2 regions of the Nitrospira japonica genome follow, and region 1 is predicted to be linked to the other one. Evidence: riboswitches for the same ligand, from Rfam matches in the RefSeq annotation. Region 1 holds a riboswitch; the other holds the start of a gene.

Region 1 (9,404 bases):
GGCTGTGCCTGGTTCTCTTCGTCTTTGGAGTCGTCGATGTTCAGGAAGCCGAGAGTGCGATGATGCCGCGCCGCCAGCAAGGGATCCTAACCGGTATGCCGTTCATGGCGAATATCACGCCGCGAACGTTTGTGGATGACGCCGGACGGAAACTCTACATTGCAAAGGCGCCGAGCAGGGTAGTCTCGCTCGCACCGAGCATTACGGAAATGCTCTTTGCCCTCGGTCTTGACGAGCAAATCGTCGGCGTCACGGAACTGTGTGACTTCCCGGCAGCCGCCCTGTCGAAACCGAAGGTGGGTTATGCGCGACACAATCTTGAAGCGCTCATCGCGCTTCGGCCGGACATGATCGTCGCGCCGCAGGAGTTTCTCCGATCCGATGTCGTCGCCAAGCTGGAAGAGTTGAAAATTCCCGTGTTTCTGATGGACGCGAAGACCGTCGACGACATCCTGATGCAGATTCAAAGTTTGGGGAAAATATTCAATAAGACGAAGGTGTCCGATGAGGTGACGGGTCGGATGCGAGAACGCATTGCCGCAGTTGCGAAACAGATCGCGGCATCGAACAAGAAGCGCGTGCTGTACGTGCTGAACAGTCATCCGCTCATCACGGTCGGTCCCGGAAGTTACATTCACCAGATGATCGGATTGGCCGGCGGGATCAACGTGGCGCATGGCGCTGCGTCCCCCTATCCGACGCTCAGCATTGAAACGGTGCTGCAGGAAGACCCGGAGGTCATCATTTTTCCCGTCGGTCCTGTGGAAAGCGTTCCAAAGAGCGAGCAGAACGAATGGAACCGCTGGAGCAGTCTGTCTGCCGTCCGACACCGGCAATTGCGTGAGGTGTCGTCGGATGCGCTCAACCGTCCCGGCCCTCGTGTGGTCGAAGGGTTGGAGCTCCTGGCGCGAGCGATTCATCCCGAGGTTTCTCTCTCGGACAACGCCGCTCCCTTGCCATGATGTCGCCATCCGACCATTCTTCGCCCTCCGCATCGGTTGGCCTTCCTCCTCCAGTACCAGAACCGAAGACGGCACCCGCCGCGTTCGCCGACGATGAAGTGTTTCGAAAGTCGACACTGGGCGCAGGCCGTTGGACGGCGGTCATTGGAATGTTGCTGGTGCTGGCCGCGCTCCTGGCCCTGCTGTGTCTCCAATTTGGAACGCAGTTTGTCGGTCTCAACGAAATGGCGCGCATCTTTGCCCGAATGGTCGAAGCCACGAGCGATCGTCGGAGCGAGTCGGATGTGATGGCGACGATTCTGCTGCAGGTGCGTCTGCCGAGAATCTTCCTGGGGTTTCTCGTCGGTGGTTGCCTGGCGGCGGTCGGAGTGGCTCTGCAGGCGCTGCTGCGCAATCCGTTGGCCGATCCGTACGTGCTCGGTGTCTCGAGCGGCGCCGCGCTCGGCGTATCCGTCGCCGTTCTGTTCGGCGTTGGGACGACCGTGATGGCCATGTCGGCATTGCCGCTCTGTGGATTCGCGGGCAGCGTGGTGGCGCTGGCCCTGATGTATCGGATGGCCGCAAGTTACGATCGGTTGCCCATCCACAGTGTGTTGTTGGCCGGCGTCATTCTCAATGCGATTTTTTCGGCGCTGATCATGTTCATTACGTCGATCATGGATCCCAACCGTTCCTTCGGCATGATGATCTGGCTCATGGGGTCCCTCATGGCGCCGGCATATCCGACGCTGCTGGTGTTCTCTCTCTACGCCGCGGTCTGTTTGACTCTGTTGTTTGGGCAGGTCAACGTGCTGAACGTCATGGCATACGGGGAAGAACCGGCCCGATCGCTGGGGGTCGACACGGAGTTGGCGAAGCGGCGTATTCTCCTGTTTTCGGCTCTGATGACCGGGGCCGTCGTCTCTGTCAGCGGCATGGTGGGCTTCATTGGCATGGTGATTCCCCATGCCGTACGTCTAATGGTCGGGGCGGATCATCGTCTCGTCATGCCGGCCTCCGCCCTGATCGGCGGCACGTTTTTGATGGTTGCGGATACCTTCGCTCGGACGGTCGTGTCGCCTTCGGAGTTGCCGGTCGGCATCATGACGGCATTGGTCGGCGGACCGTTCTTCGTCTATCTTCTGGCCTGGCGGAAAGATCGAATGTCGTGACTGCGTATCCGGGACATGATCTCAGCAGCGAGCCGTCGGAGTCCGTCGACAGAGGGCCGTTCCCGGTGTATGACGCCCGCTCGGTCCGGTTTCACTACGGCCGCATGGACCCAGATGCGCCCCAGTGGGCCTTGCGCGATGTCAGCTTCTCTGTGAAGCCTGGTGAAATGCTGGGCATTGTCGGGCCGAATGGATCTGGTAAGACGTCGTTGCTGAAGTTGCTTGCCCGGATTATTCCGGAGCAACAGGGCACCATCAGACTCTTTGGAAATCGGCTGACTGAGTTGAGGCAGGAAGACGTGGCGCGGGACGTCGGATTTGTCCCACAGGACACGTCTCAGACGTTTCCCTTTACCGTCACCGAGACGGTCCTGATGGGACGATTCCCTCATCGGCATCGGGCGCCCTGGGATCTGGGATTCGGATGGGATAGTCCGGGCGATCGCGCCATCGCGCAGCAGGCGATGGTGACAATGGATGTTTGGAAACTGGCGACACGACGGGTGACGGAACTTTCCGGCGGGGAGCGGCAGCGTGTGGTGATTGCCCGAGCTCTGACCCAAGAGCCGCGTGTGCTGTTGCTGGACGAACCCACGGCCTTTCTCGATCTCCAGCATCAGGTCGGCATCTGCGTCCTGCTGCACCGGCTGAAACAGGAGCGGGGTCTGACGATCGTGCTGGTGTCCCACGATCTGAACTTGGCCAGCCAGTATTGCGACCGGGTGCTGCTCCTTGATCGGGGACAAGTCGTCCGGCTTGGCGTTCCCTCCGAGGTGGTTCAGCGGGACGTGCTGGAAGCGGTGTATCGATGCCGGGTTCTTGTGGATTGCCACCCTGTTTCAGGGCTGCCACGCGTCACGCTGCCCAGCCGCGACATGGTGACATGATGATTGGAATCGATCGTCGAAAGATCGCATTGCTCCATCTTCTCCTGGTACCGGGGGACATCGAGCGCAATCGATCTGTCACCGTCGAAGCCGTGAAACTCGCGGCTAAGACCGGTGCACAGTGGATTGTGACGCCCGAGCTTACGGTGTGCGGGCTGCAGTTTCCACAGGTCGTCGGAACCGAGTGGATTCAACCGCAGCCGGATCCATGGATGCAGCGGTTCTGCCAGCTCGTGAAAACACTCCGCTGTACGGTGTTTCTCGCGATTCCGGAGCGAGAAGGGCGGAAGCTCTACAACTCCGTGTTTGTCATCGACCCGGACGGTCGGATTATCGGCAGGCATCGCAAGATCAACGTCAAGAGTGACTCTCTATCGTGGTCGATGCCCGGCGACCGCGTCGCTGCAGTGGAATGCGACGGCGTCAAGGTCGGTCTCCCGATCTGCAGCGATGTCTATACGAGACATCTGACGGATGCACTCAAGACGGACGGAGCGCAAATGATCATTTCACCTGCTTCGTGGGGTCCGGGCATCCATGGTCCGAACGGTGAATGGGAAGCACGAACCGAAGAGACCGGCCTTCCTTTGATTGTTTGCAACCGCACCGGTACGGAGCGGACCCTCGATTTTTTGAAAGCCCCGAGTCTTGCCGTGAAGAACGGGAAGCGAATTTTGTCCTATACATCCGATCGTTCCGCCGTCCTGACGTGTGAATGGGACTTCGTCGCAATGAAACCGCTGTCAGCCGCATATCAAACAGTCTATCTTCCGGGCTGATCACATGGAGCACGTGAGAATCCTGGAGAGAAGATCGTTTGCATGCGCGCAGGAGGACGTTGCACCCGCTCCTTCTGCAAAAACGTGTGGGTGCGTAACAGTATTCTAAGAAGGGACCAGTCGAACATACGCCGTCAGCGCCGGGGAAGATGGTGAGAATCCATCACGGTGCCGCCACTGTAAACGGGGAGTGACCCTGCCGCAACGCCACTGTGGACGTCGTTCCATGGGAAGGCGCAGGGAAACGTCGATCCGTGAGTCAGGAGACCCAACTGACGGAGGAAGTAGCACCCTTCGAGCCAAAGGGAGGTTCTCATGTCGCCGTGTTCCGTTTCGTTCGGGTTTCGAGCGCTCGTGTTTGCACTGGGCATTTTCGTTCCCCTCCATGCCGCTTCCGCCGAAGAAGCGCCAATACCTGGCCAGGGGGCAGGTCCTATTTCCGCCGAGTCACCGGTACCTGACCAAGCCGGGGAACCCGCTGCTGCGCCTCCTGAAAGTATGCCAGTCGATCGATCAACGGTTCTCGAAGCTCCGGAAGTCATCGTCAGTGCCACGAAGACGGAAGTGCCCGTCAAGCAAGTCACCAGCGCGGTGGAAGTCATGACCGGCGAGCAGATGGAACAACGCAGAGTGAGAACCGTCGCGGAAGCGTTACGCTGGGCGCAGGGACTGGCCGTCTTTCAAAGCGGAGGTCCTGGGACCACCGTCGGCGTGCGGATGCGTGGAGGGACACCCGAGCAAACGCTGGTGTTGATCGACGGAGCGATCGTCAATAGCGCGACGCTCGGCTCGTATGATTTTGCCAACCTGACGAGCGACAACATCGAGCGGATTGAAATCTTGAGAGGCAGCCAGGGCATGATGTGGGGCTCAGATGCCATGGGCGGCGTGATCAACATTACTACCAAGCGAGGGCGCGACACGCCGAACATCGGCGCGTTCGTCGAGTACGGCTCGTTTACGACGATTCGTGAGGGTGCCAACATTTCAGGAAAGAAAGGGGCGTTCGATGTCGCGGCGGCGCTGACCCGCTGGGATGCAGCGAGTTTCTCGGCCATCAACTATCGGCGGGGAGCAAGCGAGCGGGACGGATTTCACAATTGGCAAGGGTCCGTTCGGCTCGGCGTCGATCTGCCAAAAGACGGCCGATTGGAGTTCAATTTTCGTTGGATGAACAGCATCACCAACCTGGACGGATTTGCCTTCAACCCGAGTACCTTCGGTTCGGACCCTGCCGACATACTCGGTGCCAAGACGCAAAGTCAGCAGTATGTGTATTCGGGCAGCTATATGCAGCCTATTACGAATTGGTGGTCCCAAAAACTGACGTTGGCGCGGGCCACCGAAAGCCTCAGTACCGTGTCCGGGACGGTCGAGCGCAATCTCGTAACAGGGGCAGAGGGCGTGCCCTTTCCGTTCAACTCTCAAATCAACACGACCAGCAACCGCATCGAATGGCAGCATGACTTCCAGATAGCCAAACCCCTCGCCGTCACCGCGGGGTATCAATTCCGCGAACAGATCGGAGAAAATTTCGATACGCTGGCCGGCACCACGACGATCCCGAGCAAGAACATCAGTAGCAACGCCGGATTTGCCGAGGCTAAATTGAATCTCTGGGATCGATTGTTCGGAACGGCGGGCATCCGGCAGGACGAATACAATGTATTCGGCAGCGCGACGACCTACCGCTTCACGGGAGGCTATTTGATCAAGGAAACTGGTACCAAGCTGCGCGGCAGCTATGGGACAGGATTCAGGGCGCCGACCATCAATCAACTGTTCTTTCCGGATTTCGGGAATCCCAATCTACAGCCGGAGAAGAGCAAAAGCATGGATGCGGCCCTCGAGCAGTATCTGTTCAACGATCGTGTAGTCCTCAGTGCGGGATACTTTTGGAACCGCTATCAAAATCTGATTCTGTCGGTTTTCGATCCGGTCGGATGTGGCTTTACGACGTTTGGATTTTGTGCTCAGAACATCGGCGCAGCCAGAGCGGAAGGTGTCGAGGCGAGCGCGAAGCTGCAGCTCGTGCGCGACCGGCCGTGGATCAAGAGTCTTGATTTGCAGTTCCAATATACCTACACGAGCACGGAAAATTTGACGAACAATGCCGATACCCGCTTGCCACAGTGGCCGTTGCATCAATGGTCCACGATTTTGAGCTACCAGCCGGTCGAAGCGTTCAGAGCCAATCTGGAGGGGCGGTACGCAGGTCAACGCTTCAACGACGTGAGCAATCAACAGTCCGTGCCCTCGTTCTATGTCTTCAACGCCTCCGCGACCTATAATGTCACGAAGAGCATTCAAGTGTATGGAAGGGCCGATAATATTTTCAATCAGAAGTACGAAGAAGTGTTGTTCTTCGGAACTCCGATCCGATCGGTGTTCGGAGGCGTCAGGGTGAATTTCGACGTCCCGCTCTAGAGGGGGCTGTGCGAGGTCCTGTCTGGAAGATCTGTGAACGCTGTGGCCGCTCCTTCGAGTGCGGGCAATACGGCTGTTGGTGCGGGCAGATGGGCATCACCGACCGGCAGATGGTTCGGATCGAGCGGGCGTTTACGGACTGCCTCTGCCGTGAGTGTTTGACGAACGTCGTGGCCGGTGAGGAGGGATCGGTGTCCGATCCTTCCTCACCCACATGAGGATATCGAATGCGAATTACCAAGGTGTATACGAGAACGGGGGACGCGGGGCAGACAAGGCTGGCCGGCGGTCAGCAGGTTTGGAAAGACAGCTTGCGCGTGGAGGCGTACGGCACGGTGGATGAGTTGAACGCATCGGTCGGTCTCGTCCGAGCGATGAACGACGAATCGAGCGGCGCTACGGATTCGGCCAGGCAGCTTGAAGAAGACCTTCGTTGGATACAGAACAAGCTCTTCGATCTCGGCAGCATTCTGGCGACGGCCCCCGGTCAGTCATTCAAGAATATGCCGACCATCACCGCGCCGGATGTGGTGCGGCTTGAACGGATGATCGACCGGTGTCAGAAAGACCTGGCCCCCCTCAAGGAGTTTATCCTGCCCGGAGGGGGAAAGGTCTCGGCGACGCTCCATCAGGCCAGAACGATCTGCCGGCGGGCCGAGCGCATCGGTGTTCGTTTGGCCAAAGAAGAGGCCGTCGATCCGCAAATGAACAAGTTTCTGAATCGCCTGAGCGACGCCCTGTTCGTGCTGGCTCGATGGGCGGCCAAACAGCGCGGAGAGCCTGAATTCCTCTGGCAGCGCAATGCCGATGAGACGGACTAGAAAGCAAAAGCATCCCCTCAGGCATGACGTGGGAAGAATTGCCACTCCAAGAAATCGGTCTGACGAATAGGGGTTGGTATCCGACTGCAGTCGGAGATGAAACATTCTCGGCCCGAGTGATTGACTGTGGGAGGATCGGCTATGGGATCCGACTGCGCGGGCCTCTGTATTGCGGCGTGTCGATGAGTGCGAGGGTGAGTTTCGGGCGATGGATGATCACGCGATGACCGACCTTGATGAAGTTATCAGAGCATCCGGCATTGATCCTTCATGGCATTCTGGAAGCACACCCGGATCTGAGAGAGGGAGAGGAAATAGATCTGGATATTATTGGTCTAGTTGTTCAATGCTGCGAACCGGAGCCGCCGCGACGAAACACTTTTGACTGTGCCGAGAATGGAGCCTTCGCGGGTCCTGTAAGAACCTGAGCTCAGTGATGAGTTTCTTGGGGCATCAAACGCCAGTTATGATCGGACACACCTGTTGCCCGTCTGTGTAGACAATATCTCACTCGCAGGGACATTGGCATGCACGGCCCGAAACATGCCAAAGCGACACAACCCTGTCCCAAATGCCAGACGCATCAACAGGAACGTAGGCACTTCTCGCAATGATTTAATTACCCCGACCATGCCAAACCGAACGAGCCCTGCCGGGCGGACAGCTCCCTGCCAGATCGAATCGACCCAGGAGGGTAAGGTCTCGGCAGTCCAATCTGCCGTGGTGACTTCACCCGCCACCAGTCCGGTTTCCTCCAATAATTCTGAGAACCGTTCGATGCTGGAAAACGCCGGATGAGACCACTGATCCAGCAGTTGCCGCATCACTGGCTTTTCCCAGAAGTTGAGTGGAACCCGGCGGTCGTCCCGCTGATTCCAATCGGCAACAACCAGAATTCCACCCGGTTTCAGAACGCGCAATAACTCTCGCGCAAACCGTGCCTTGTCCGGCATGTGCGGTCCTGCCTCGACCGACCAGACCACATCAAAACTGGCATCAGGGAACGAAAGGGCCAGCGCATCATCGACCTGAAAGTGGGCGTTCACCTCCGGGGAGGTCAGTTCTTGAGCGCGCCTGACTTGCTGAGGGCTGAGGGTGATTCCTGTCACGGCAAAGCCATAGTCCCGTGCTAGAATGCGGCTGCTTCCGCCAATGCCGCAGCCCACGTCCAAAACCGTCGTGCCGGCGGGAAGCTTGTCTAACCCACCCCAACGTGCCATTTCATGCACAAAGTCTGACTTGGCTTTGAGAAAATCCTTCTTGTGGGGCGGAGAGCCATAGTGCCCCAGGTGAATATGCTCGCCCCAGTAGAACTCCAGAATGCCGTCATTGGTCCAGTCATCATAAGAATTGGCGACAGAATCGGCGGAGTGATACTTGCGAGGAAACAGCAAGTACAGCACGAGTCCGATCAGCAATAAGACCAGAAGAGAGACGATCACCAATATGAACATGTTCATCATGTCGAATGTCTCAAGAAGCGTGATGTCATTCACGTCCACTCACAGTGCAAGAGAGTGGCGGGAGCAATCTAAAGAACACCTATCCCGTCCCTATTATTGATGTGCCAACAGAGGCGAAAAGTGGTGTAGATTAGCCTCGGCAGAGCGGTTAAGTCAAAGCGAAGGGTTTGGGAAGCTGGCTGAGTTCCTCATTTCAAGGAGTCCTCAAAGATGCGGAGCAGATCCTAATGAGACCGATCCGTTCGACGGTATGTTTCAGATGGTAGCCTTGAATAGAGCTGCGCAAGGTATTTGGAGTGTGGTATTTGGTAGTTGTTCGCGAACGCCGCTGCCATGAGAAACGAGAAAAGATATCGAGTTCCGGCCCGTGGAGTATCATCTCGCCATGAATAAGGGAATGATCGAAACGGACGTAGCGATTGTCGGTGCGGGTGGCGGCGGTGCCGTTTTAGCCCTGGCACTGGCAAAGCAAAACATTCGCACAGTGGTGGTCGATCAGGCAGGCAGTCCATCCAAGAGTTTGCGGGGTGAGATTATCCAACCAAACGGGCAAGCGGTTCTCGACCGTTTGGGCGTCTTATCGTCACTGCCGGCCGATGCTACGCTGTCCGTGCGGCTGTTTCATTTTTGCCGAGCCGGGGGCACGCGTCTTTGCAGCATTGACTATGGCGACTTGCCGCCACCGTATAACCGCGCCATCGTGACCCTTGCCAACGTAGCACACCATGCGATCATCGCGGCAATACAGCAACAGAAGAGCGTGGCACTTCACTACGGAACCTCCTTCACGGGACTCATACGCGAGGACGAGCGGGTTGTCGGAATATCGGCTGAAGGACGGGATGGCCCACTCACGATTCGTGCAAAGGTTGTCGTCGGTGCTGACGGAGCGTTTTCGAAAGTGCGAGAAGCTC
Region 2 (19,961 bases), 1.8 Mb from region 1:
GATGGCGGATTTGCCGTGCCATCAGGACCTCGAGACGATGAGGCTCCGTCTTCGCGCTGAAACCGGTGGTAAAAAGCTGATAACCGACCCACCCGACCATGCCGAGCGCCACGAGGCAGACCACGATGACGACTCTGATCACCCGTTTTTTCATGGTGAATAAACACTATACAAATTCCGTGGGTTCATTGCCAGCGACCGGCTGTTTGCGGGGCGCGGCGAGGCGAAGCACGAGCACAATGGTGAGTGGAAGAAACATCAAGGCTCCGGAAAAACCGAGGGTCGTCTCGCCAATCCAGAACGTGACGCTCAAATTAAACAGCAGCACACCATAGTACAGCCCGACTCCCAGCAGGACTCGGTGTGTAGTCGCGACTCCCGGACGGACGGCAAGCGGAGGCAGGCGGCGGTCCAGTGGAAAATAGATGGCGAGGGAAATGAGGCCCACGACCATCCAGCCGGCGTAATTCGACAGAGGGACGCCGAAGTGCGCGCCGTCTTCCGCATAGTAGTAGAGTTTGCCCAGGAACCAGCGGTCGCCGCGCAACGCGACCGGGTCGATCACCATGTCGATCGCGGCGAACAACAGCGAGGTCAACAGGAGCGCCTGCCACCCGCTGCGGACAGCGAGGTCGAAGCGGAGAGGCTGCAGCCGGGAGGCTGAATCCGTTCGGTCACACGGCAACACGACACACAGCGCCGTGCAATAGGCCGCATACAGCAAGAAGCTGAACGAGATCGAATCCATGAACGGAATATTCGAAAAGTACAGCTCCTGGCCGGCTGTGGAACCCGTGTAGAAGTACCAGCCGAACGGGATCCCCGTTCTGGTCGAAGAAAACTCGCAGACGAAAGCGGTCAACCAGCTGATCAGCCAGAGCCGCCAGGCTCGCGGCCATCCGAGCAATTGAATCGCGGAGATCAGGAACCCGGCCAGGAAAACGAACACATAGGGTCGGAGCAGGATGGTGTTGAAGAAAAGGACGGCAATGTCCATCAATGTTTCATGTTGAATGATGGTGGAATCCGGCGACCGTCACTTCACATTGAATATTCGGCGTGTGGCATTGACGCCTCATGAGGCGTAACCATGTGTTCGAAACCATCGCACCGCTTTTTCCAACGCTACTTCCGGAGGGGTTTGAGGAAGGCCGAGTTCGCGCAGGGCCTTGCTGCAATCATAATGCATCTTGTACTTGGCCATCTTCACGCCTTCAAGAGGAATGCGCGGCGTCCGGCCGGTCAGTGCGGCGATCCATTGGTTGCCGTAGGCCAGGGGAAGCACGGCCAGCCTCGGCAGCCGCAGGGTAGGCGCCTTGACGCCGGTCAATCGACTGAGGATCTCGAAGACTTCGCGGAGCATCAAATTCTTGTTTCCCAGGATGTACCGTTCGCCTTGCCGGCCTTTCTCCATGGCCAGCAGGTGGCCGGCCGCCACGTCGTCGACGTCGATCAAGTTCATGCCGGTTTCGATGTAGGCGGGCATGCGCCCCTTCATGAAATCGACGATCACTTGCCCGGTCGGCGTCGGCTTGACGTCGCCGGCTCCCACGGGCGCGCTCGGATTCACGATCACCACGGGCAGTCCGTCTTTCGCCAGTTTCAAGACCTCCTGCTCCGCCAGAAACTTGGAGCGCTTGTAGTGCCCGGCCATCTGATCCAAAGATACGGGCGTCGTCTCCGTGCCGACTCCGCCCTCGGGCGGCAATCCGATCGCGCCGATCGTGCTGCAATAGACGGTGCGTTCGATGCCGACCGAACGGGCCGCCTCCAGCATGTTCTTTGTGCCGGTCACGTTGACGTCGTAAAAAATGGACGGGTCCTTGGCCCACAGGGCATAGTGGGCGGCGATGTGGTAGAGCTGCCGGCAGCCGGACAGGGCCCGGCGCAATGAGGCCTGGTCCCTCAGATCGCCGGTGACGGGTTCCACCGGTAATCCGTCGAAGTTCTGCCGATCCGAGTCGGCGCGGACGAGCAGGCGAACCTCGGTCCCGGCTTGCACCAGTGCACGCGCCACCGCGCCTCCGACGAACCCGCTGGCTCCTGTGACGAGAACCTTCATAGTGAGGAGCTGATGGCGAATGGCTGATGGCGTATGGCAGGAGCGAACGTTCGTCGGCCGTCGGCCATCAGCTGTCAGCTATCGGCCCTTCAGTTCTTTCTGGACGTGATGTATCGGGCGATCTCGCGAAGCGGATCGGCGGATTGGCCGAAGGAGGACAGGCGGCCGATCGCCCGGGCCACGCATTCGTCGGCGAACTTCTTTGCGCCGTCGACTCCATAAAAGGTCGGATAGGTCTTCTTGCCGCGCTCGGCGTCCGTGTTCGGATTCTTGCCCAGCTCTTCCCGGGTGCCGGTGACGTTCAGCACGTCGTCGGCGACTTGAAAGGCCAGTCCGATGTCCTCAGCGTAGCCCGTCATGTCGTTGAGTTGGCGGTCGGTGGCTCCGGCCGCGATCGCGCCCATTCGTACCGCGGCGCGGATCAGCATGCCGGTTTTGTGTTTATGGATGTTCTGGAGCGCGGCCAAGTCGATGTCCCGGTTTTCCGCCTGAATGTCGAATACCTGTCCCCCGACCATGCCGGCGTGACCGGAGCCATAGGCTAGCTCCTGAATCAAACGGACTTGTCTGGTCGGATCGCAGCCCTTCATCAGATCGGGCCGGCTGCAGAGATCGAAGGCCATCGTGAGCAGCGCATCGCCGGCCAGGATCGCCATGGCATCGCCGTACACTTTGTGGTTGGTCGGCTTGCCGCGGCGAAAGTCGTCGTTGTCCATCGACGGCAGATCGTCGTGGATCAGCGAATAGGTATGGATGAATTCCAGGGAGCAGGCGACCGCCATCAAGCCGGGCGGGTTGGTTTCCACCGCCTCAGCCGCCGCGATCGCCAGGATCGGGCGGATCCGTTTTCCACCCGCCATGAGGCTGTAGCGCATGCTTTCGTGAAGCGTGGTCGGGGGCAGCGTCGCGGCCGGCGTAACCTGATCGAGAAACCGATCGACTTCGACCTGTTTGTGTTCGAGATAATCCTTGATGTTCATGGGGTTGAAAGCGGTGTTTGATATCAAAGGGAAGGAACGGCGCGGAGAGTAGCAAATGGATTTTGGAGTGTCAAACAGAGATGTGGAAGACGAATGCTCTCGGTCACGCAGCTGTGCCATCGGGCTTCGGTCTGCTACCTTCGCTGAGGCCTGGGCCTTGTTGGCCGCTGTTAGCCTCGTTGATGCTTGGCGCCGCAACTGGATCCATTCCAAGCGACGCTTGAATGGATCTGCGGACAGCGACGCCACCTGCCCGGAGCAGGCCGCATAACTCGGCATCAGCGGAAACACAAGTCCCAATGGCCGCTTAGGTAGCAGACCTCGTGGTCTCTCTACCCAGGCTTCATCATTGTTCGGAAAACTGAAACGGGTATTCCGTCGATATGCTGGAGCCGCATGAAGGTGGCCCGATTCACCTCAAACGTGCACGCATTCTTGCTCCCTCAACCTATATCTTGCTTGGCGCGGGTGTCGCGGTGACCGGGTGCCCCGTCGCGCGGAGCGGAAGGGACCCGCTGGGGGATGGGTGGAGCGAGCACCAGGGGGCTGGTTGCCGCGACAGGACCCGCGCTCACACCCCTTTCATCGCTCTGTACGACGACAGCATAATGATACCTGGTGAACTCGATCGACCGTACTGATCCTGGGGAGGTGCATCATGGCGGTGACGCTGATCAACGTGTTCTCGGTTCCGAAGGGGCAGGAAGAGGCGTTCGTGAAATGGTGGGAGGACGTGAAGGCCGACATTACCTCCCAGCCTGGCTTCATCAGCGGGAAGTTTCATCGAAGCCTCAAGCCGGACAGCAAGTTCAATTTCATCAACATCGCGATTTGGGACAACGAAGAAATCTACTGGAAGGCGTATGAGAAGAGCGTCACGCCGATGAAAGCCAAGCTGGCGCAGCTGGGCGTCGAGATGGTGCCGGCGCTCTACCGCGTCGCGTTTGAATATTGATCGAGCGTCCGGTCGCGCGTGCTTGACTTCACCAGGGGCCGACTATAGACTCCGCCCGTGCTGGTTCACTGATCTCCTATTCAGTGAGCAAAAGGGAACCCGGTGCGAATCCGGGGCTGCCCCGCAGCGGTAAGCGAGAACGACTCCACGATTACGCACTGGCCTTCCGGCCGGGAAGCGGTGGAGAGTAGGAATCCGGCGACAGCCGAAGCGCTCGCAAGCCCGAAGACCTGCCAGCACCCGGTGACGGAGAGACAACCGAAACCGGTTCGACCTGGAAGCCTCGAGGGAGGACCGTAGGTCTGAGCTGGTTCGGACTGTCATCCTGCCTTCCGTTCTTGGTTCACGACCAACATCCTTCTACAGCTGTATTCTCACCCGCGGGGGTGGCGGTCGGTCTCGGAACCGTGTTGATTCCCTCACGCGTTTCGGCCGGCAACGACTTCTCGCGGTTCGCCGCAAAGGGGCATCCTTTGCGCTACCCGACCCAACGAGGAGGACGTGCATGCCCAGTGAACCAACCGAGAGCATCGAGAGTCTCGCCGTCTCAGATTCACCCCTCTCTCCACATGGCGGGAACGATGAGGTGTCTTCCCAGCACACCATGCGGGTGAAGAAGCGCAACGGGTCGACGGAACCGGTCGACGTCATGAAGATCGTCCGTGCCGTGGAGCGCTGCTGCGGCGGCCTCTCGGACATCGATCCGCTTCGGATCGCGACCAAGACCATCAGCGGCCTGTACGACGGGGCGACGACGCGCGAACTCGACCGGCTTTCGATCCAGACGGCTGCTGCCCTGATCGTGGAGGAACCCCAGTACGCAAGACTCGCCGCCCGGTTGCTGGCGACTTACATCGACAAGGAGGTGCGGAATCAGGAGATCCACGCGTTCTCCCAGTCCGTCGCCGCCGGGTATCGCCTGGGATTGGTGAACGAGCGGCTTCAACACTTCGTCTCGCAAAACAGCCGCAAGTTGAACGATGCGCTCGATCCGAAGCGGGACCGTGAGTTCGAATATTTCGGGTTGCGTACCGTGTACGACCGGTATTTGCTCAAACACCCGGCGACCCGGCAAGTGATCGAGACGCCGCAGCAGTTCTTCCTGCGCATCGCCTGCGCGCTGTCAGAGACCGTCTCCGACGCGCTGGAACTGTACCGGTTGTTGTCATCTTTGGAATACCTTCCGAGCTCGCCGACCCTGTTCAATGCCGGGACGAAGCACGAGCAGTTGTCGAGCTGCTTCTTGCTCGATTCGCCCGACGACCACCTCGAGCATATCTATCAACGCTACACGGACGTGGCGATGCTGTCGAAGTTCTCGGGAGGCATCGGTCTGGCGTATCATCGTGTGCGCTCGCGCGGCTCCTTGATCGAGAGCACGAACGGACACTCGAACGGAATCATCCCCTGGCTGAAGACGCTCGACGCCTCCGTTGCCGCGGTCAATCAGGGTGGAAAGCGTAAAGGCGCCTGTTGCGTGTATCTCGAGCCGTGGCACGCCGACGTCGAAGAGTTTCTGGAACTGCGCGACAACACGGGCGACGAAGCTTCCAGAACCCACAATCTGAACCTTGCCAATTGGATTCCGGATCTCTTCATGAGGCGTGTGGAAGCCGACGCTGATTGGAGTCTGTTCGATCCGAAGACCGTTCCGGAACTGCCGGATCTTTACGGTGAAGAGTTCGAGCGGGCGTACGTCCGGGCGGAAGAGGCCGGGCTCGCGGTAAAAGCCATCAAGGCGCGCGAGCTGTATGCGCGAATGATGCGGACGCTCGCGCAGACCGGCAACGGGTGGATGACGTTCAAGGACAAGTCGAACCGTGCCTGTAACCAGACCGCGTTGCCGGGGCGGACCGTTCATCTGTCGAACCTCTGCACCGAAATCCTCGAGGTGACGTCGCGGGACGAAACGGCCGTCTGCAACCTTGGCTCGATCAATCTTGCCCGCCATACCGCGGCCGGCTCCGACGGCGCCGTCTCGTTCGATTTCGAGAAAATGGGCCGTACCGTGCGATGCGCGGTGTATCAGCTCGATCGCGTCATCGACTTGAATTATTACCCGATCACCGCGGCCCGGTCGTCCAATCTGCGCTGGCGGCCGGTCGGGCTCGGGGTCATGGGCCTGCAGGACGTGTTGTTTCAAATGCGGCTTTCCTTCGACGCTCCGGAGGCGCGCGCATTGTCTGCCCGCATTGCCGAAGACATTTACTACCACGCGCTCTCGGCTTCGGTGGATCTCGCGATCACGAAGGGCCGTCATCCCGCGTTCGAGGACACGAGGGCGGCGCGAGGCGAACTGCAATTCGACGCCTGGGGCATCGAACCGAGCGATCCGGCGCGATGGAGCGCGCTCCGGACGCGGATCGCGACGCATGGGCTGCGAAATTCGCTTCTGGTCGCGATCGCGCCCACCGCCACGATTGCGTCGATCGCCGGATGTTACGAATGCATCGAGCCGCAGGTCTCGAACCTGTTCAAGCGGGAAACGCTCTCCGGGGACTTTCTCCAAGTGAACCGGTATCTCGTCGCGGACCTGAAGCGGCTCGGCCTGTGGAACAGCGAGACGCGGGCGCGCCTCAAGCTGGCCGAAGGCTCCGCGCAAGGGCTCAATGAACTGCCGAGCGACCTGCGAACCCTGTATCGGACCGCCTGGGAGATTCCGATGCGGTCCCTCATCGACATGGCGGCCGATAGGGGAGCCTTCATCGACCAAAGTCAATCGCTCAATCTGTTCATTGAAAATCCGAACATCGGCCAATTGTCGAGCATGTATTTCTACGGGTGGAAGAAGGGATTGAAGACGACGTACTACCTGCGTTCCCGGCCCGCCACGCGCATCGCGAAAGCCACGGTCGACGCCGCGCCGCAAAAGTCGCCAGGCGAACGGGGCACGGACGCCGTGGCCTGTTCGCTCGAGAATCCCGGAAGCTGCGAGGCTTGCCAATGAGCCACGTCAAACGGCCGGCGCGGCTGCTCGATCCCGGTATGTGCCTGACACTCCGCCCCATGGCGTATCCCGTATTCTTCGACATGTATCGCTCGGCGATCAAGAACACCTGGACCGTGGAAGAAGTGGACTTTTCGACCGACGTGGGCGATCTGCGCACGAAGATGAGCGCCGCCGAACGTCACCTGGTGCAGCGGCTCGTCGCATTCTTCGCCACCGGCGATTCGATCGTGGCCAACAATCTGGTCCTCAATCTGTACGAGCACATCAACGCGCCGGAGGCGCGGATGTATTTGTCCCGGCAGCTCTATGAGGAGGCCCTGCACGTCCAATTTTATTTGACGCTGCTCGACACGTACGTGCCCGACCCTGACGAGCGGTTCTCGGCGTTTGCCGCCGTGGAAACCATTCCCTCGATCCGGCGAAAAGCCGAATTTTGCTTCCGGTGGATGGATTCGATCCACCGACTCGATGCCCTGGATTCCCGTGAGAAGCGGAGCCGATTTTTGAGGAATCTGGTCTGCTTCGCCGCCTGCATCGAGGGACTCTTTTTCTTCGCCGCGTTCGCCTATGTGTATTTCCTCCGGTCACGCGGCCTGTTGCACGGGCTTGCGAGCGGGACCAACTGGGTCTTTCGAGACGAAAGCGCCCATATGGCCTTTGCCTTCGAGGTGGTCAGTCAAGTCCGCCGTGAAGAACCGGAGCTGTTCGACGGAGCGTTCGAGGCCGATATCGGGCTGATGATGGACGAAGCCGTCGCCTGCGAGACCGCGTTTGCCGAAGATCTCTTGGGTGGAGGCGTGGCGGGCCTCTCCTTGCGCGACGTGCGGCAGTATCTGCAGTTTGTGGCGGATCAACGACTGACGACCCTCGGCCTCCGGAAACGGTACGGGGCGAAAAATCCTTTCACGTTCATGGATCTTCAGGATGTGCAGGAAGTGGCGAATTTCTTTGAACGGCGTGTGTCCGCGTATCAGGTGGGCGTGACCGGAGACGTAGCCTTCGATGCGGCATTCTGACGGACGATACCCGGCGCCGGGTTGCGTGGCAGGCGGGCGGGTTTGGCCGCCGGCGCGACCCCGTGTGGATCCGGATTGCGGACTCAGGGCATGCGGGTGGGCGGAAGTCGAGGCGGCTGGGGTGGTTCCAAGCCGCTTCGCCGGTGCGCCGGCGTGAGCGTCTCGGAGTTCGATCCGGCCAAGTGCCCGCGCTGCGGACAGGGGAATGAATGCGGGATGGCGGCCGGCAGCAGAGCCTGTTGGTGTTTCGAGTCATCCATTGCACCGGAGGTCCTCGATCGTGTCCGATGCGGATCCGAGGGGCAGGCCTGCCTTTGTCGGATTTGTCTATCGGAGCCCCATTCCTCGATGGTCGAGTTGGCAAAGATTCACGATCGTATTCGAACGTGGAGGTAGTGGCGAGGCCGTCGATGCAGCGCAGGCGCGAGGCCTCTTCGTTGTAGGTATCTGTCCACGGTCTGCCCCCCTGCGTCTCTCCCCTCCGTCACGCTCCCTCGAGGGCTTCGGCTCCGGGCCGTGCCGTGGTAAGATCTTTTTCGGGATTTCTGCTCAATCCGATTGCGCTGGCCTTGAATTTCAAAAACAGATATCTTAGAGTCATTACCCATCCCGCCGGGTGATCAGGAGCGGCTTAATGCCCACCAAGTCACGGCACCACTGCTGTTCGGCGTCGTCGCGCTCGGGTGGTGGATGATTGTATAGCGCGTCCGGCAGGGGCAGACACGCTTGTCTGAGCAGTGGCTGTGTGTCGTCTACTTACCGGCTTTCGCAAGGTTTTGGTCAAGGATGTTATTCGGTTCTTCGTGGGTCATTCCGCTTCCGAGTCTCCATGTGACGCATTTGGGGTCCGTTGAGAGAACGGTCGGACGAGAATCGGTGCGATTAGCGATTGGCAGATGCTCTCAGAGGGCCCCGTGGTAGCTACCAGTCCCGATCAGTCGATCCCGCCTAAATCTCCCGGCTTCTGCTGGTGGGAGTCGCTCCCGTTCGTTGCCATCCACTTGCTCTGTCTTGCCGCAATCCTGACGGGTGTACGATGGGAATGGGTTGTCCTGGCCGTCGTGAGTTACTACGTGAGGATGATCGGCGTCACGGCGGGGTATCACCGCTATTTCTCGCACCGGTCGTTCAAGACGAGCCGGATGTTTCAATTTCTACTGGCGTTTTGGGCCATGACGTCGGCACAGAAGGGCGTGTTGTGGTGGGCCGCCCATCACCGCCATCACCATAAGTATTCGGATCGGAAAGAAGATTTCCATTCCCCTCTGCAGCGGGGGTTCTGGTATTCGCACGTCGGCTGGATCCTCTCGGATGATCACGTCAAGACCGACTTGACCCTGGTGAAGGACCTGAGCCGCTATCCTGAGATTCGGTTCCTGGATCGGTTCTATTTTCTTCCCCCGTTTGTCTACGGCGGCCTGCTCTATTTGCTCTGGGGATTTCCGGGGTTGGTCTGGGGCTTCTTCATCTCCACAACGGCGCTCTACCATTGCACGTTCTTCATCAATTCACTGACTCATTTGTTCGGGACCGTTCGATACCGATCCGGTGACGGAAGCAGAAACAGCCTCATCCTCGCTCTCCTTTGCTGCGGGGAAGGCTGGCACAACAATCACCACCACTATCAGATTGCAGCCAATCAAGGTTGGTTCTGGTGGGAGGTGGACCTGTCCTACTACGTCCTCGTCGTCCTGTCGTGGGTTGGGCTTGTATGGGACATCCGCACGCCGCCCCCGCAGATCAAAGCCGCGACCATCGCCACCGAGCTGTCCTTCCGATCGGACGGCCCCCAGGCACCGGCCGCCCTCCGATAGGGTTGTCATGGCGGGTGCCGTCGGCCATTCTGAACAGCGGATCATGAGTCAAAAATCCACGATCGAGAGTTTGCTTGAAAAGGCCGGCATCCAGGTCGATGGACCGGAGCCGGGCGACATCCGTGTCCACGACGACCGTTTCTATGCCCGGGTGCTGGCGGAAGGGTCGTTGGGATTGGGCGAATCCTACATGGACGGCTGGTGGGATTCGCGGCGCTTGGACGACTTCTTCGCCAAGTTCCACGATGTGCCGCTGGATCACGCCGTCGTCGACAAATACCTGATCATGAACGCATTGAAGGCGCGGCTGTTCAACATGCAGAACATGCGGCTTTCGAAGCGGGTTGCCCAGCAGCATTATGATCTGGACAATGCCTTCTATGAAAAAATGCTCGGCCCGCACATGCAGTATACCTGCGCCTATTGGAAACGGGCCCAGGATCTGGAGACGGCGCAGAAGCACAAGCTGGACCTCATCTGCAGAAAACTGCACCTTCAGAAGGGAGAACGGGTCCTGGAGCTCGGGTGCGGATGGGGCGGCTTCGCCCGCTATGCCGCGACTCACTACGGATGCAGCGTGACGGCCTACAATATTTCCGAACAACAAGTGAGCTATGCACGCAAGTGGTGCGAGGACCTTCCGGTCGAGGTGATTCAGGGCGACTACCGGAGCGCCTCGGGCGAGTTCGACAAGGTCGCGGCCATCGGCCTGTGCGAGCACGTGGGATACAAGAATTACCGGACGCTCATGGAAACGGTCCATCGGACGCTGAAGCGCCGCGGACTCTTTCTGCTCCATACGATCGGGAACAACGCGTCGGTCTCGACGGCCGATCCCTGGTTCGACAAGTACATTTTCCCCGGCGGGATGCTCCCTTCCGTCGCGCAGCTCAGTGCGGCGATGGACGGACTCTTGGTGTTGGAGGACTGGCACAATTTCGGGCCCGATTACGACCGCACGCTCGTGGCATGGCAGGAGAACGTGGACCGGCATTGGGACGAGCTCAAGGCGAAATTCGACGAACGGTTCCGCCGGATGTGGCGGTACTACCTCCTGTCGCTGGCCGGGGCCTTCCGCGCCCGCCGTATTCACCTCTGGCAGGTCGTGCTGTCCAAGCACGGTGCGTTGGGGGGATACGAGCCGGTACGATAAGCGCATGATTCCTTTTGACGCGTATGCCGAGAAGCGGGCGCGCGCCGCCGCGAGCATGCAGTCCCTCGGTTCCGAGGGACTTTCGCTGGAGAAATCCACTTCCAATCTCTTCCGGCATCGGACCGGATCCGCCAAACCTCGGCTCGATCTGCGGGAGTTTCGTCACGTCATTCGCATCGACGAACAGGCTCGGACCGCGGAAGTGGAAGCCCTGACGACGTACGAAGAACTGGTCCGCGAAACCTTGCCATTCCAATTGATGCCGGCGGTGGTGCCGCAGCTCAAGTCCATCACGGTCGGCGGCGCGATCGCGGGGATCGGCATCGAATCTTCATCGTTCCGATACGGGTTCGTTCACGAGACCATGCGTGAACTCGACGTCCTGCTCTCCGACGGGCGCGTCGTCACGGCGACCGCCGACAACGATCATCGCGACCTGTTCTTCGGGTTTCCCAATTCCTACGGCACGCTGGGCTATGCGTTGCGCACCGTCATCGATCTGATTCCGATCAAACCCTTCGTGAAGCTGACGCACCGCCGCTTTACGGATCCGGATCGGTATTTTGAGGCCATGGCGGACGCCTGCCGCCAGGGCGGCGCCGATTTCGTGGACGGCACGATGTTCGACGGGCGGACGTTCTACCTGACGACGGGAATCTTCGTCGGCCAGGCGGAATGGCTGAGCGATTACACCTATCTGCAGATGTACTACCGGTCCATCACGGAGAAGACGACCGATTACCTGATCACACACGACTATCTCTGGCGTTGGGATACGGATTGGTTCTGGTGCTCCAAGCATTTCCTGCTGCAATATCCGATCATGCGCCGGTTATGGGGCAAAGAGCGGCTCAATTCCGGAGTGTACTGGAGGTTGTGGAAGCGGGCCCACGGCTCACGGGTCGCGCAATTGGCCCTGAAGATGATCGAAGGCCGTCAGGAGGCCGTCATTCAAGACGTGGAGATTCCGATCGAACAGGCCCCACGATTTGCGCGGTTCTTCAACGAGCGCATCGGCATCACGCCGGTCTGGCTCTGTCCGGTCGCGGTTCGCGATCCCGCCCGTTCGTACAGTCTGTATCCCATGGAACCCGGCATGCCCTATGTCAATTTCGGTTTCTGGGATACGGTCAAGAGCCGTCACGGCGACGGGCATTTCAATAAGCTGGTCGAAGAGACGGTTCGGGATCTTCGCGGCCATAAGTCGCTGTATTCGACCTCGTATTATTCTCGGGAAGAATTCGATCGGCTGTACAATGGCGAGGCCTATCGCCGTTTGAAGGGCCTGTACGATCCGGGGAAACGGCTGAAGGGTCTCTATGAAAAATGTGTGCTCAAGCTCTGACGTTCGCCGTACCGGAACTGCCGGCTGGGACGCCCGCCGATTTTCCGGCCGCTTGTCATTCGGGAGCCCGCTTGGCTATACTGCCTCCCTATGAGCATTAGGAAAGCTGGTGGTGATTGGGAGCCGATGCTCCTTCCGATCGAGCCGCGACAGTGCAAGGTGTGCCAGTTAGGGCTCTATCGCGACAAAACGATGCTTCGTGGAGGCTGGTCCCGCTGCAGCGTTTGCGACGAGTTCGTCCACTACAGTTGCCTGGCCAGCGGCAAGGTGTCGTTCCTCAAGGCTCGTCCGCGTATCTGCAAAACCTGCCGCGCTGCGGAGAAGGCCGCCTCCGTCCCCCCGACGGCGGAGCAGCCGGTGGCCGTGGGCTCGTGACCGACCCCGACTTCGGCCGATCTTCCGATGACCCGAGATGGCAGCAGGTGTTGGCGCAGAGCGTGCACTACGTTCTGGCCCCGCTGATTCTCTTCTCCAGCGGATTCTTCACGGCAAATTTTCTCATCAGCGGCCAGTACACCTGGCCGAGAACGAGTCGGGCCGCAGCCTTGACGCTGACGGTGCTCGTCCTGTGCTATGAATTCGTCTATAAGGAACATCGAACGCGAACCGGATCGCACGAGCAGGCCCGCGCCGTCGTGCTGTATGCCTGCGTGATTCCCTATATCATGGGCGCCATGATCATGGTGGCGCTGTGGAAACTGTGACCGGTTCATAACCGGGCTCGTGGGCTCGTCGCGATCGGTTGCCAACCTGCACGGTCGGAAGAGAGACAAATGGCCGAGGTCTTTCACAGCGGGGCGTTTCTCCAGCAATGCTGGTCGGTACATCCGCTCTGCATCGCGGTCAAACGGATGGGAGCAGACCGCACGCTTATTCTGAGCTGCAGTTCCTGTCGATCCGTTCATCATTTGGCATTGGGATCGGTCACGGTCAGAGCCTCGGTGGTATCGGCCGACCCGCAGGACCCCGAACGGCCCGGCGATCCCGACGAGGGCGAGGTACGGCTGACGGAGTGTCTCCGGGCCCATGCGGCGGCCTTGTCGCTCCGGGACATGGATGTGTTCAAGGATTTGGTCTTGATCCGTTGTGCGGAATGCCGCAGGCATTATGCCGTGGCGGTGACGGCCTTTGAGACGCACCAAAAGTGACGGGGCCGAAGAGACGTTTCCCGGACGCGGTTTCCCGGGATCGACGGTCCGGTTCATCGTGGACGTGGAGCGACTGCAATGAATCCCCTGGATCGTTCGGGCTCGTTTACCGACGAGGAAACAGTCCTGCTTGCCGACGGCGAATTCTTTCGCAAGAAGCAGCGGATCTCGGCAAAGATCCGAACGATGCTGGAGGCCTCGCACGTTGCGCTTCGCGACGAACTGACGCGCTCGCGTCTGCTGGCCCCTTCCGATTTCGACGCGACGCATCACCAATTCGTGAAGGGCGAACACCTCGAATCTTGCCCGTATCAATACCTCGATTGTCCCAAACACTTTCAAGGATCGGACAAGTACACATTCCGAACGCTTGTCTGGTGGGGCCACCATGTGGTCTTTGTCTGGATTCTGGAAGGGCGGCTCGTGAAGCAATACAAGAAGAATCTCGTGGATCGTTTCCATTCCGTCGCCGGCCGGCATCTGGAGTTGTCCACGGCGCCGACGCTCTGGGAATGGAAATGCGGAGAGGGATACACGCTTCCTCTCACCCATGACCGCAAGGCAACGGTCGCCGCTGTCGTGGCTGAGCGGGGATTCCTGAAAATCGGGCGGTATGTTCCTCTCGGCGATGCCCGGGTCCGCCAAGGAGACTTGGCATCGCTCGCCCGGGAGGCCTTTGCCGCCCTGAGTCCCATCGTCTCCTCTTGAAATTCCCTGTTTGTGAAGGCATAGGGATTTCGGTAGACTAGCGCCATTCTTTCTCACGGACTCAATGATGCGGCTGTCGATGCGCAAGGAGGTCAAATGGATAAGGTGTTGATGCGTGCCGGGGCGGTGATGGTGTTGCTGGTGGGGGGACTGATCGGGTCCGGTTGCGGTGGAAGCGGCCAGACCGTTCATTTGGATGTCGTTCCCAAGCCGATGCCCGCACAGATGGCGGAGCCCGAAGCGGTCAAGATCGTGGTTGTCCCGTTCGAGGACCGGCGCATGGAGAAGAGCCGCGTCGGTATGCGGACGCATCTCTGGGGCGGAGTCACCTATTTCAACACGAAGGGCGACAAGCCGGGCGACGCCTATGCGCAAGCGCTGGCGGAGCGGCTGCGGGCCAGGGGGTGGCATGACCGGTCGTGGGATGTCCGGGTGTTGCCGGCCGGCTCAGAAAACTCGGCGGACATCGTGATTACCGGGCAGATCGTCGACTTATCCGCCAACGCCAAGAGCCGGATGTTCTCGACGGCGCTGACGTCCAGCAGCAAGGTGACGATTTCAGCGCACAACAACGCGGATAAGACGACCACCAATCGCACGATCGAGGGCGCGCAGACCGACACCGTCTTTTGGTTCACGGATAGCGACATACAGAAAGTGCTCACTGCGACCATCAAGGACACGATCGATCGGTATGTCGAGGACACGACGATTTCACAGCGCACGCTCCGGCCCAGCCGATAGGAGGACGATGGGAGAGGAGGACGCCAGTGCGGGAACGTCGCTGGGAAACGACCACGCCCCTGTCGTTCGGGCAGGTATTGGCCGTGGGCGATCGGCTGGCCACCCTGGGCCTGAAGCCGGCGGTTGCGGCCAAGGACGTCATCTGTTACGTCGAGGATTGGAAGGTAGAAGCGCCGGAGGATCTGGACGGTCTCGACGCCTGGGCCACGGAAGACGTCACCCTGGTGCACGTGCGAAGCGGCTGGCGAGGGGATTTTTTCCTGCTGGCGGGGGCCTATCACACGGTCTATCAGCGACATCAGAATCTCGGCACCTACTGTTCGATCAGCCACCCTTGGCGCAATCGCGAGCCGCTGGTCCATCACGAAAGCCGCAACATGCTCTGGCTCGGTTTTCGCCACGCCCATTCATTCGTGCGCGTACGTCTCCAAACGAGGGAGGTCATCAGCCCCGGAGAGACCAGAGGGGACGACCGGCGGGAGCAATGGCTGGAAGAGCGCCGTACCGCGTTCCTCGAGGCCATCACCTCGCTCGAAGTGCCGGTTGAAACGGCGATTGACAAGCAGCAGGTCGTCTTGCATCCGGTCGATCCGCATGTCCCGTTTTTTTGTTCCTGGCCCGACGCCTTCGGCCCCTGCCAGTTCGAGTACAACACCACGGATGCCTATGAGTTCCTGGTCCCAGCCAGCCGGCTGGCGGCGACGTTTGCCCCCGAGCCTGCCGGCGTCCGGGCCTACCTGACCGGTTTTTCCGAAGAAGCGCTCGGCGAATTTGCGGCCATCGAGCCACAGGCCGGCTTGGCCTATCGGTGTTCGGTGCATTGTCCCCTGGACGACCTGCCGGAGATCCGGAGCGTGATCGAACCGGAGGGCCGGCTCTATGCCACACTCTGCGAATTTCAAACGCAGGACTTGATTCCGGAACAGGACGACGCGTCGGCCATTGTGGGAGTCATGGGGACCGGCGCAGGGTTTCACTTGGAAGTCCGCTTGAATCGGGCCCCGTTGCCCGAGGAGCAGATGGCCGGATGGCTGGAGCGACTAGTCGGGTACCCGGTCGTGTATGCACCGCTCCCCGCCTTCATCTGACAGAATGTTGAAAAAGCCTACGGGCATCGTTCTCGCATCGCTCAAACCCTCGACGTACCCGGAACCGTACGCCTCAGGGTTTCACTCGCTGCGGCCTCGCCGGTGGGCTTTTTGAACATTCTGTACGAAATCTCAATGCGAATCGCAAAGAGTATTTTTCGTTGATCAATTCTTGGCGATTCAGCACAGTGGGCCCATGAGCCCGCTCGGGAAGGTTCAATCGATTCTCGCCAAGCCGTTCATGCCGGCCGTGTTTTTCTTCTCCGGCGTGACCTATGACACGCTGACCTTGACGCGTATCGACCGGCTGCAGGACAACTTACTGTTGCTGCTCTACATTCTGTTGCTCGGAACCCTGATCGTGCTGACCGGCCGGTTGGGAATCGAGCCGCCTCCCGATCGCGCGCAGCTGGCCTCATTCCCCCCGCTCGTCCGATGGACGCTCGGCAGCCGGCCCTATTATCCAATGGTCAGCCAGTTCCTGCTCGGCGGGCTCTTCAGCGCCTATGCCGTCTTTTATTCCCGCAGTGCGTCGCTGACCGGTACGGCCGTGTTTTTCGGCCTGCTGGTCCTCCTATTGGTCGGCAACGAGTTCCTACGGGACCGGCTCTCGAATCTGCGGTTGACCGTGAGCCTCTATGCGCTCGTGTGTTTCTCGTTCTTCACCTTCTTCCTGCCCGTCATGACCGGCCTGATGAATGCGGCGATGTTCCTGCTCGGCGCGGTGCTCAGCGGCCTGGTCACCCTGCGGGTCGTGGAGCTGATCTATCGGAACAACCCGGACCGATCCCGGCGTGAGGCGGTCGGAGTCACTGCGCCCGCGCTCGCACTCATCGCCCTACTGGTGTCGTTCTACTTTCTCAATTGGATTCCGCCGGTGCCGCTGTCGTTGAAGTTCGGAGGCATCTATCACGAGGTGAAGAAAAGCGACGACCGGTTTGAGCTGTCCTACGCCAAGAAGTGGTACGAAGTGTGGAAGCGGTCCGATACTGTGTTCCCTGCTGATGAGCCGGTCTATTGCTTTACGGCGGTGTTTGCGCCGGTATCGCTCAATACGACGGTGTATCATCACTGGTATTTCCGAGCCCGGCACGATAGGCCGTTTACCCATGCGGATCGCATCCCGGTCAGGATTTCCGGAGGACGAGAGGGCGGATACCGGGCCTACACGTTCAAGCAGCGACTCGACTCGGGAGAGTGGCGCGTCGACGTGGAATCCGAGGACGGCCGTATCATCGGCCGGGTCTCCGTCACCGTGGAACAAGACTACGGGATGGGGCCGTTGGTCACGACCTTCTATTAATGCGTGTGCACATCCATCTGCCTGACATTCGCATCGAACCATCCCGACGGACGACCCCAAGACGTCTGTGGTACGGTATTCGGGAACAGCTTGAAACAAAGGCGGATCGGCGGTGACGTTGACCTACCAAGCGGAAGTCTGTCGAATTCGAGACTTGACGCATGATGTTCGTGAACTGGAACTGGCCTTGCACGAACCGTCTCGTCTTTCCTTCAAGGCCGGACAGTTCATTTCGTTTGAGGTGCCGAAGGCCGGTCTCCCCCAACCCGTGGTCCGGCCCTATTCCATTGCGTCTCCCCCCTCGATCGGGGATCGGGTGACCTTGGTCTTTAATTTGGTGCAGGGGGGGCCGGGTTCGCAGTATCTCTATGGTCTTCGGACGGGTGATGCCGTCCGGTTCAAGGGCCCGGCCGGGTCGTTCTACCTGCGAGAGGATTCCAACCGACGGATGCTCTGTGTCGCCACGGGGACCGGCATCGCTCCTCTTTGGTCCATGATTGTTTCGGAATTGGAGCGGCAGAGTTCTCAGCCTGTCACCCTTTTCTGGGGCCTCAGATACGAGCGGGACCTGTATTACCGGGAGGAACTGGACGGGCTGGCCTCCCGCTTCCCGAGGTTTTCGTTCGTCACCTGCCTCTCGCAGCCTGGTCCGGACTGGACGGGGGTCAGGGGACGAGTCACGGAGTTGGTCCGGGACCGGGTGACGTCGGTGCGTGACCTTTCCGTGTATCTATGTGGTAACGGCGCGATGATCAAGGATGTGACGGCCCTGATTCAGGCGAAAGGGTTGTGCCCGATCTATCGGGAGAAGTACTACTGACAGGCGGTGAATCGCATTCTAGCGGCATTCTCGCATCGCTCACGCGTCCACATAGAGCGGAAACCACTGTCCCCACAGTCCGATGGGTGGACGGGTGAGCGGGGCCGCTGGCCTCCGCGTCATGGACTAGTGTTTTGGCGATGCTTGGGGTTTCGGCCCCAACCGGGTGGTGTGTTGAAAGATGCACTTTGGGCAGGTGTAGTGAACGAATTGTCCTCCTCCCACGAGCCGTTTCTTCATCGAAATCTTGCACCAGGTGCATAGGCGATCGGGAAGCTCGGAGAGAACGGGAGCAGAACCGGACGGGGGCGGCGTTGCAGACGACGACGACATGGGGAGCATTGTGTCCGAGCGTCGAGAAGCTTGTCAACCAATCGTCGCGATTCAGCAGCGGACGAAACAGATTTTTTTTCTGCCCGAGTCCTGCATCCGAACGAATCATGTTATAGTGCAAACATTCAAACGGTTTTCCCACCACATCACAGAAAGGCGGAATATCCTATGAGCGTAACCGTTGGATCGGAATCGACGATTTTGCCATCGAGTGCCCCGACGACTTCCTCGCCCGTTCAAGCCCACGAAATGGTGGGAGAGGGGAAGGCGTGGGGACTCTGCACCGCCGTGGATCTCCAAGACTGCCAACCGGATTTGATTCGCAATGCGGAACATATTCGCCGTTACGTCGTGGAACTCTGCGAGCTGATCGGCATGAAGCGGTTCGGTGAGTGTCAGGTCGTCGATTTCGGCTCGGGTCGTGTCGCCGGCTATTCGATGGTACAACTGATTTCGACCTCGCTGATCAGCGGGCATTTCGCCAACGATACCAACAACGCCTATTTGGATATTTTCAGCTGCAAGGGGTATGACCCCGCCGTCGTGGAGGCCTTTTCGAAGGATTTTTTCAAGGCCCGTCGCAGCACGGCGACCGTCACGCTTCGATATTAACGAGTTTGCCGGGAGCCGCGTAATCGGCTCCCGGCTCCGCATCACTTCCGCCTTCGTGCGGCTTCATGAAGCCTCCGACACTCAAAGAATTCTTCCGGCATCTGCCCGAGAAACTCGACACAGACGCGGCCGAAGGCCTGGAGGCCGTCTATCAGTTCGACTTGAGCGGCATCGAGGGCGGGAACTACTTCCTGACCGTCAGCCAGGGCGCGTGCCGGGTCAACGAGGGGAAGCACGACGATCCGCATGTGACGCTGGCCATGGCGGGCGAGGATTGTATCAAGGTCCTCACCGGGCAATTGAGCGGTCAAATGGCCGCCATGTCCGGCAAGTTGAGGATCATGGGAGATCTGGGACTGGCGCTTCAATTGCGCGCGCTCTTTCCCGGTATTGGGTCGTAGACAGGCCGACTATCCTCTTAGCGGCTCAATCGAGGATTGCGCCGGTAGGTCGCCCCCACCTGGCTGCTCGTCGACAAGGGGCCTCGGAAACCGCTCCTCGAGAATCAAATACATCGTCGGTACGAGAAAGAGGGTCAGCAAGGTGGAGAGGCTGAGACCGCCCACCACAGCTCGGGCCAAGGGGGCATTGGTCTCTCCGCCGGTTCCCCAGCCGATTGCCATGGGGATCAATCCGAACACGGTGGCCAAGGACGTCATGAGGATAGGGCGAAGTCTGGTCCTGGCGGCAGTGATCACGGCCTGATGGAGCTGGGTTCCCTTGCGGCGCAAGACGTTCGTGTAATCCACGAGCAACACGCCATTGGAGACGACGATACCCAACATCATGATGATGCCCATCATCGACGTGGTGGACAGGGTCGTGTCGGTCAGGAACAGCGCCAAAATGACGCCGGGGAAGCCCATCGGAACCGAAAACATGATAATGAACGGATCGATCAGCGATTTGAATTGGGCCGCCATGACCATA

What was found. Region 1 has a riboswitch for cobalamin ahead of NSJP_RS16210 (TonB-dependent receptor plug domain-containing protein). Riboswitches for the same ligand answer to the same signal wherever they lie in the genome.
Region 2: linked by a shared signal. The riboswitch ahead of NSJP_RS07685 (ribonucleoside-diphosphate reductase subunit alpha) and the one ahead of NSJP_RS16210 (TonB-dependent receptor plug domain-containing protein) in region 1 are both predicted to bind cobalamin.

Annotation. Positions count from the first base shown of each region.
Region 1 is NZ_LT828648.1:3,415,558-3,424,961, reverse strand. It holds gene NSJP_RS16230 (ABC transporter substrate-binding protein) at 1-962, shown strand, start outside; gene NSJP_RS16225 (FecCD family ABC transporter permease) at 1,061-2,113, shown strand; gene NSJP_RS16220 (ABC transporter ATP-binding protein) at 2,110-3,000, shown strand; gene NSJP_RS16215 (carbon-nitrogen hydrolase family protein) at 2,997-3,779, shown strand; cobalamin riboswitch at 3,898-4,070, shown strand; gene NSJP_RS16210 (TonB-dependent receptor plug domain-containing protein) at 4,095-6,206, shown strand; gene NSJP_RS16205 (cysteine-rich CWC family protein) at 6,215-6,424, shown strand; gene NSJP_RS16200 (cob(I)yrinic acid a,c-diamide adenosyltransferase) at 6,434-7,027, shown strand; gene NSJP_RS16195 (methyltransferase domain-containing protein) at 7,492-8,490, opposite strand; gene NSJP_RS16190 (FAD-dependent oxidoreductase) at 8,876-9,404, shown strand, end outside.
Region 2 is NZ_LT828648.1:1,604,022-1,623,982, forward strand. It holds gene NSJP_RS07655 (c-type cytochrome) at 1-154, opposite strand, end outside; gene NSJP_RS07660 (carotenoid biosynthesis protein) at 167-997, opposite strand; gene hpnA (hopanoid-associated sugar epimerase) at 1,076-2,062, opposite strand; gene NSJP_RS07670 (polyprenyl synthetase family protein) at 2,152-3,042, opposite strand; gene NSJP_RS07680 (antibiotic biosynthesis monooxygenase family protein) at 3,701-3,997, shown strand; cobalamin riboswitch at 4,042-4,249, shown strand; gene NSJP_RS07685 (ribonucleoside-diphosphate reductase subunit alpha) at 4,503-6,944, shown strand; gene NSJP_RS07690 (ribonucleotide-diphosphate reductase subunit beta) at 6,941-7,963, shown strand; gene NSJP_RS20065 (cysteine-rich CWC family protein) at 8,054-8,359, shown strand; gene NSJP_RS07700 (acyl-CoA desaturase) at 8,878-9,777, shown strand; gene cfa (cyclopropane fatty acyl phospholipid synthase) at 9,821-10,930, shown strand; gene NSJP_RS07710 (FAD-binding oxidoreductase) at 10,935-12,275, shown strand; gene NSJP_RS07720 (hypothetical protein) at 12,647-12,979, shown strand; gene NSJP_RS07725 (hypothetical protein) at 13,049-13,423, shown strand; gene NSJP_RS07730 (hypothetical protein) at 13,502-14,131, shown strand; gene NSJP_RS07735 (YajG family lipoprotein) at 14,228-14,875, shown strand; gene NSJP_RS07740 (hypothetical protein) at 14,902-15,963, shown strand; gene NSJP_RS07745 (DUF2914 domain-containing protein) at 16,160-17,266, shown strand; gene NSJP_RS07750 (FAD-binding oxidoreductase) at 17,379-18,086, shown strand; partial or broken gene speD (S-adenosylmethionine decarboxylase) at 18,687-19,031, shown strand; gene NSJP_RS07760 (SCP2 sterol-binding domain-containing protein) at 19,097-19,432, shown strand; gene NSJP_RS07765 (efflux RND transporter permease subunit) at 19,442-19,961, opposite strand, start outside.